One region of the Arthrobacter sp. 05T410 genome, then DNA from elsewhere that is predicted to be linked to it. Evidence: riboswitches for the same ligand, from Rfam matches in the RefSeq annotation. Region 1 holds a riboswitch; the other holds the start of a gene.
What was found. A riboswitch is a leader RNA that binds a small molecule or an ion and turns the genes downstream of it on or off. The one in region 1 is predicted to bind thiamine pyrophosphate.

Region 2: another riboswitch for thiamine pyrophosphate. It lies ahead of AC1DFR_RS14650 (bifunctional hydroxymethylpyrimidine kinase/phosphomethylpyrimidine kinase); the one in region 1 lies ahead of thiO (glycine oxidase ThiO).

The regions. Positions count from the first base shown of each region.
Region 1 covers NZ_JBFTLP010000012.1:100,395-104,216, forward strand. The annotation lists gene AC1DFR_RS15330 (RNB domain-containing ribonuclease) at 1-228, opposite strand, end outside; gene AC1DFR_RS15335 (ferritin-like fold-containing protein) at 267-941, shown strand; gene thiE (thiamine phosphate synthase) at 979-1,674, opposite strand; TPP riboswitch at 1,701-1,821, shown strand; gene thiO (glycine oxidase ThiO) at 1,815-3,125, shown strand; gene thiS (sulfur carrier protein ThiS) at 3,122-3,358, shown strand; gene AC1DFR_RS15355 (thiazole synthase) at 3,364-3,822, shown strand, end outside.
Region 2 covers NZ_JBFTLP010000011.1:75,362-79,183, forward strand. The annotation lists gene AC1DFR_RS14645 (Rne/Rng family ribonuclease) at 1-2,187, shown strand, start outside; TPP riboswitch at 2,336-2,433, shown strand; gene AC1DFR_RS14650 (bifunctional hydroxymethylpyrimidine kinase/phosphomethylpyrimidine kinase) at 2,470-3,822, shown strand, end outside.

The DNA of each region.
Region 1 (3,822 bases):
CAGGGCCTGGTCCAGGTCGGTGGACGATGCCGGATCGATAGTCACGAACTCGAGGTGCGTGAGGTCAAGGTCCGGGAGCTTGTGCTCGGCCACCGCCGCCTCCGCGTCGCGCAGCACATCCTCGGGGAACGGGCCGGGCAGTTCCAGCGTGGTGCGCAACGCCTTGAGTGCCCCGGCAAGCTGGTTCTGCTGCTCGTGGACACTGGGGGTCAGGCGATGATGTGACACGAAAATCAGGGTAGCCCGATTTCCGCTATTAGTCTTGGATGATGAGCGCAACTGCGGACGATCCTGCCCTCTACAACAGCTTCCTTGCCGACCTGCTGGGAGTCTTGGCGTACGGCGAGCTTTCCGCCTTCGAGCGGCTGTCCTCGAGTGCCCGGTATTCGCCCACGCTGCATGACCGTGCGTTGCTGGGCAGGATGGCGGTGGTCGAGTTCCAGCATTACGAACTCGTCCGAATCCGGCTCGAACACATGGGCCTGGATACGGAGGCCGCCATGCTGCCGTTCCAGCCCTCGGTGGACCACTTCCACGAACGCACGCGCCCGTCGGACTGGTACGAGGCCCTCATGAAGGCCTACGTGATCGACACGGTCGCCGCGGACTTTTACGGCGTCGTGGGCCGGTACGTCGACGCCGCGACCCGTGAGTTGATCGGGCAGGTCCGCTCCACCGGTGAGTCCACGGCCGTGCTGCAGGCGCGCATCAAGGCGGCCCTGGCCGATGACCCCCGGCTGGCGTCGCGCCTGGCGTTGTGGGCCAGGCGTCTGCTGGGGGAAGTACTGAACCACGCCCAGCGTGTCAGCGCCGAGCACGCGTTCCTCGGCGGACTGTCGGGGCTGGACGACGCCGGCGCCCGGGCGCTGGTCAACGGCCTGGCGGCCGAACTCGCAGCGAATCACGCGCGCCGGATGACGGAGCTGGGTCTCGCCGGATAGTTTCAGTGCCGGCCGGCATTACGGGCTGGGGACCTGCTTAGGATGCGGCGGCGTCCAGCGCCGCCAGCAAGGCTCCGGCGGCGTGGGCCGGATCAGTGGCGTCGGTGATCGCCCGGACCACGACGATCCGCCGGGCACCGGCATCGACTACCTGCTCCACGTTACTGAGGTCGATCCCGCCGATCGCGAACCACGGCAGCACGCTTTCGTCGACCTTGCCGGTTCCCTCCGCGTCCGCCCCGCCGATCGCCTGGGCGGCGTAGCGCACCAGATCGAGGCCGACGGCGCGTCCGGGCTTGGTGGGCGTCGCCCACACGGGGCCCACACAGAAATAATCGAGCCCTTTGCGGCCTGGCGCGGCAGCGATGGCGGCGTCCACCTGCTTCGGGCTGTGGGTGGACAGGCCGATCACGGCATCCTTGCCGAGAAAGCCGCGGGCGGCGTCGAGCGAAATGTCCTTCTGGCCGACATGGAACACCGGAGCCCCGGACAGGGAGGCGATGTCCGCCCGGTCATTGACGGCCCACAGCCGCCCGTGGCGCTGCGCCGCGGTGTGCAGGACCTCCAGCAGTTCCAGCTCCTCGGAGGCCTCGAGCGACTTGTCGCGCAACTGGATGATGTCCACGCCGCCGGCGAAGGCGGCGTCCACAAAGTCCTCGAAGTCGCCGCGGTCCCTGCGGGCGTCGGTGCAGAGATAGAGGCGGGCGGTGGTGTGGAGGGGGTCCTGGCTCATGGGACCAGCCTAGTTCCTCTAAACTGGGCGCATACCGCGGGAGCCCGCAGCAGCCATGTCGCCGCTGCCCGGCTGAGAGGGCGTCAGAGCCGACCGCTTGACCTGATCCGGCTAGTACCGGCGTAGGGAAGGAATTCTTCATGGGCACACGAGCAGGCCGTGCGGCCGGAGCCGCAAATGACGCCGACGCCCAGGTTTGTGACACGGGGCCCGGTACCGCAGAGGGAATCATCGCGGGGGATACGACTGCCGACGTGGCCGTGATCGGCGGCGGGGTGATCGGCCATGGCATCGCGTTCGAGGCCATCCGCTCGGGGCGATCCGTGGTCCTGATCGATGATGCTCCCGGCAGCGGAGCCAGCTGGGCCGCGGCCGGCATGCTGGCCCCCGTGAGTGAACTGCACTACCAGGAGGAACAGCTCCTGGGACTGATGCTTGAGGCCTCCCGGTTGTGGCCAGGATTCGCTGCGGCTCTCGACGCCGGTGCCGCCGGCGCGGATTCCCCGGCGGGTACCGGCTACTTAACGACGCCGACCCTGGCGGTGGGGGCCGACGCGGCGGACCGGCGCGCGCTCGCGGACTTGAGGGAAGTCCAGAAGGCATGCGGCCTGGCCGTGGAGCCACTGACAGTGCGCGAGGCGCGCACCCGGGAGCCCCTCCTGAGTCCCGGCATCTCGTGTGCCTTCGACATCCCGGCCGACCACCAGGTGGACCCCCGCCTGCTGATCACCCGGCTCGCCGGCGTGCTCGGTGCGGAAGGCGGCAGCTTCGTCCGGCGGCGCGCGGCAGGCCTGCTGTGGCAGGACGGACAGGTGGCGGGTGTGCGGTTGGCCGGCGGCGGTACCGTACGGGCTGCCGAGACCGTGGTCGCCAACGGGCTCGGCGCCGCCGCGCTCGAGGAGCTACCGGCCGGGCTGGTGCTGCCGCTGCGGCCCGTCTACGGCGACATCCTCCGGCTCCGCGTGCCTCCGCATCTGCAACCGCTGCTCACGGCCACCGTGCGGGGCATGGTGCGCGGCATCCCGGTGTACATCGTCCCCCGCCAGGACGGCACCGTGGTGATCGGGGCCACCCAGCGGGAGGATGGACCGTCGGATCCGCACGCGGTTTCCGCCGGCGGCATTTACCAGCTGCTGCGGGATGCCCAGCAGCTGGTGCCTGCGGTCGCCGAGCTGGAGCTTTTGGAAGCCACGGCGCGGGCGCGGCCCGGAACCCCGGACAATGCCCCGCTGCTGGGGCGGGTCGCACAAGCGGACGGCGGCGACGTCCCGGGACTCATCATCGCCACAGGATTCTTCCGGCACGGCGTCCTGCTGACCCCCGCCGCTGCCGCCGTGTGCCGGCAACTCATGGATTTCACGCCGGACCCGCGCTGGGCAGGGTTCCGCCCCGACCGTTTTTCCCGCATCCCGGTTACGTCCGGGGACAGCCCCAAGAAGGAAGCAGCATGAACATCCGACTTAACGGAACGGATCAGAGCGTCGCCGACGGCGCCTCCGTCTCCACACTCGTCAGCCAGCTCACTGGCCGGAGCATCGGCCCCGACGGCCGCGCCGCCGACGGGCGGAAGCTCGGTGTCGCCGTCGCCCGCAACGCCGAAGTGGTGCCGCGCAGCCAGTGGCACGCCACGGCGCTCGCCGACGGCGACGACGTCGAACTTGTCACGGCAGTCCAAGGAGGATGACCAGCATGAACGAGACGACGTTCGCAGGAACACAGGCCGTCCCCAAGACCGGTGCGGTGGCCGATCCGTTCGTGGTCGACGGCGTAAGGCTCGGCTCCCGCCTCATCATGGGAACCGGCGGTGCGCCGAGCCTGGACGGGCTCGGGGCGGCGCTGGTGGCGTCCGGGACGGAGCTGACCACGGTGGCGATACGCCGCTATTCGCCGGCGGAGACGGGCTCGCTGTTCCAGCTGCTCGAGGACCATCAGATCCGGGTACTGCCCAACACGGCAGGCTGCTTCACCGCCAAGGACGCCGTCCTCACCGCCGAGCTGGCGCGGGAGGCCCTGGAAACGGACTGGGTCAAGCTCGAAGTCATTGCCGACGAGCACACACTGCTGCCGGACGCCGTCGAACTCGTGGACGCAACCGAACAGCTCGTGGCCCGAGGCTTCAAGGTCTTCGCCTACACGAACGACGACCCC
Region 2 (3,822 bases), on a different contig from region 1:
GTGAACAACCGCGTCACATCCGTCAAGGGCTCCACCCGCCTGGAAGCCAAGAAGCAGCGCCGCCGCGAATCCCGCGACACCGGCCGCCGCCGTACCGTCATCACCGAGGCCGAGTTCCTGGCCCGCCGCGAGTCCGTGGACCGCCAGATGATCGTCCGCCAGCGCGACGACAGAATCCAGATCGGTGTCCTTGAAGACGGCGTCCTGGCCGAGCACTTCGTGTCCAAGACCCAGCAGGACTCCCTGATCGGCAACGTCTACCTGGGCAAGGTCCAGAACGTGCTGCCCTCCATGGAGGCCGCTTTCGTGGACATCGGCCGCGGCCGCAACGCCGTGCTCTACGCCGGTGAAGTGAACTGGGAATCCGTCAACCTCGAGGGCAAGCAGCGCCGCATCGAGAACGCGCTGAAGTCCGGCGACTCCGTGCTGGTCCAGGTCACCAAGGACCCGGTCGGCCACAAGGGCGCCCGTCTCACCAGCCAGATCTCGCTGCCCGGCCGGTACCTCGTGTACGTGCCCGGCGGTTCCATGACCGGCATCTCCCGCAAGCTGCCCGACGTCGAACGCAACCGCCTCAAGCGGATCCTCAAGGACCGCCTGCCCGAGGACGCGGGCGTCATTGTCCGCACCGCGGCCGAGGGTGCGTCCGAGGAAGAGCTGACCCACGACATCAACCGCCTCCGCGCGCAGTGGGAAGGCATCGAGAGCCAGTCGACGTCCACCAAGATCCTCGCCCCCGAACTGCTCTACGGCGAACCTGACCTGACCATCAAGGTGGTCCGGGACGTCTTCAACGAGGACTTCTCCAAGCTGATCGTCTCCGGCGAGGAAGCCTGGGACACCATCGAGGCCTACGTCACCTACGTCGCACCGGACCTTGTGGGCCGGCTCGAGAAGTGGACCAAGGACACGGACATCTTCGCGGCCTGGCGCATCGACGAGCAGATCCACAAGGCCCTGGACCGGAAGGTCTTCCTGCCCTCGGGCGGTTCGCTCGTGATCGACCGCACCGAAGCCATGACCGTGGTGGACGTCAACACCGGCAAATTCACCGGCTCCGGCGGCAACCTCGAGGAAACCGTCACCAAGAACAACCTGGAAGCGGCCGAGGAAGTCGTCCGGCAGCTGCGCCTGCGCGACATTGGCGGCATCATCGTGATCGACTTCATCGACATGGTGCTCGAATCCAACCGCGACCTCGTGCTGCGCCGCATGGTGGAGTGCCTGGGCCGGGACCGGACAAAGCACCAGGTGGCCGAGGTGACCTCGCTGGGCCTCGTGCAGATGACCCGCAAGCGGATGGGCACCGGGCTGCTGGAAGTCTTCGGCGAACAGTGCGAAACATGTGCGGGCCGCGGCATCGTCACCCACGACGAGCCGGTGGAGCACCGCCGCGCCAACACGGTCGCCGCGGAGCACTATGTGCCGCGCACCGAGGCGCAGCCTGCTGCCCGCCCGGAACGCAAGAGCCGTCGCCGCGGCCGGGGGGGCCAGGGCGGAGAGACCGCGCCGGCCGCACCCGCGCCCGTCCACGCCGAACCCACTGAGGCCGAACGCCACGCCAAGGCCGAGGCCACCCGTGCCGCGCTGGCCAACATCGCTGCCGCAGCGCACGCCGCGCACCTGCACGACGGGGAGGCAGCCGCAGCCAGCGACGCCGGGGCCCGCCAGGCCGCCGTCGACGCCGTCACGCAGCTGGCAGCCGCCGACGAGGCAGCCGGCCGCCCCGCAACGGTGCTGACGTTTGGCGGCGAGCAGGTGGCCCTGCCCTTCGTCGAGCACGCGGAGGACGCGCCGTCACCGGCCCTGACCCTGGACCTGCTGACCGAGGCCTTCGCAAACCTGGGCGAAGCCGAGGCCGGCAAGCCGAACCAGGCCGCAGCTGTTGCCGCCCCGGAAGCCACGGCGCCCGAGGCGCCGTCGGCCGTCCGCGCTGCGGAGGCGCCGGCGTCACGCACAGCTGACACCACGACGCTGCGCGGCCGCCGCGGGCGCCGCAACCGGAGTGCCAGCCGCGCCCAGGGCGCAGCCAACGAAACCTCCGTGGAGCACCGCGAGGCAACCCGGCCGGCCGCGGCCGGATCGGTCCACGAGGCCAAGGCTCCCGTTGCGGCCGGGCCTGCGTCCATCCCGGCCGGCAACGAGCCGATCATCCTCGGCGTCGGCGTGCCGGCGTCGGAGCTGTAGTCCTCCGCGACTGACCACGTCCCCGTCCGGTCATTATTTCGACTGGTCGGGCCGCGGGTCCGGGTCAGGGCAGACGTAACATACGTCCGCCCGGGCCCGGGCCCGCTCGTGCGTTAACGGGTCCTCCGGGTGGCAAGGGCTAGGCTGGAACACTGACACGGGGTGCCGGGCATCGGGCCGGCTGAGATCCAGACCCGTTGAACCTGTCCGGTTAGCACCGGCGAAGGGATGTCTTCCTTGTCCGCGAAATCGAATCCGTCCGAGTTCCTCCCGCCCAATTTTCTGCACAACGAGTCTCTGCCGGCCCCGCCGCGCATTCCCCGCGTGCTGGCCATCGCCGGCTCCGATCCCTCCGGCGGGGCCGGAATCCAGGCCGACCTGAAGAGTATCGCGGCGAACGGCGGCTACGGCATGGCCGCCATCACCGCCCTGACAGCGCAGAACACGCAGGGCGTGCGCGCCGTCCACGTCCCCCCGGCGGCGTTCCTCACGGCGCAGCTGGACGCCATCAGCGACGACATCGGCATCGACGCCGTCAAGATCGGCATGCTCGGTGACGCCGCCGTGATCGACGCCGTCCGCGGCTGGCTGGAAAAGGTGCGCCCCGCCGTCGTGGTCCTGGACCCGGTGATGGTCGCCACCAGCGGTGACCGGCTCCTGCAGGAATCCGCCGAGGCCGCCCTGCAGGCCCTCCTGCCGCTGGCGGACCTCATCACGCCCAACCTCGCCGAACTCGCCATCCTGCTCAAGGAACCCGTCGCTGCCGACTGGACCGAGGCCCTGGCGCAGGGCAAGCGGCTGGCCGCCCTGACCGGCACCCCCGTCCTGGTTAAGGGCGGACACCTCCAGGGCGCCGGGCCGGGGGACGGGCATGCCCACGACGCCGACGGCCACGACGCCGACGCCGGCACCGGCTGCCCGGATGCGCTGGTCAACACCGGCGGCCTGCTCGGCCAGGAAACGGTGGTGGTGCCGGGGGAGCGGATCGCGACGCGCAACAGCCACGGCACCGGATGCTCCCTGTCCTCGGCCATGGCCACCGTGCAGGCCCGGGTGGGGGACTGGGAAGCGGCGCTGCGGGAAGTCAAGCCGTGGCTGCTGGGCGCGCTCCGCGGAGCCTCGGCCCTGGACGTCGGCTCGGGCAACGGCCCGGTCCACCACTTCCACCACCTGCAGCACCTCCAGGCCGGGCACGGTCCGGCGGCGGGGGAGTTCGCCGCAGCCCTGCGCGCAGGAGCCGCGGATGATCTTGAGGCGATCTACGCCCTGGACTTCGTCCGCGGACTGGCCGACGGCACCTTGCCCGAGCACGAGTTCGCGTACTACCTCGCCCAGGACGCCATCTACCTCAACGGCTACTCCCGGGTCCTGGCCCGGGCCGCGGCGATTGCCCCCACCGAGGCCGAGCAGCTGTTCTGGGCCCGTTCGGCGCAGACCTGCCTGGAGGTCGAATCCGAGCTGCACCGTTCCTGGCTCAGCACGCGCCTCACGGCCTCCACCCTGGGCCCGGTCACGAAAGCGTATGTGGACCACCTGCTGGCCGCCTCGGTCTCCGGCAGCTATGGCGTCCTCGTGGCGGCGGCGCTGCCCTGCTTCTGGCTCTACGCCGAGGTCGGTTCCACGCTGCACCGGGAG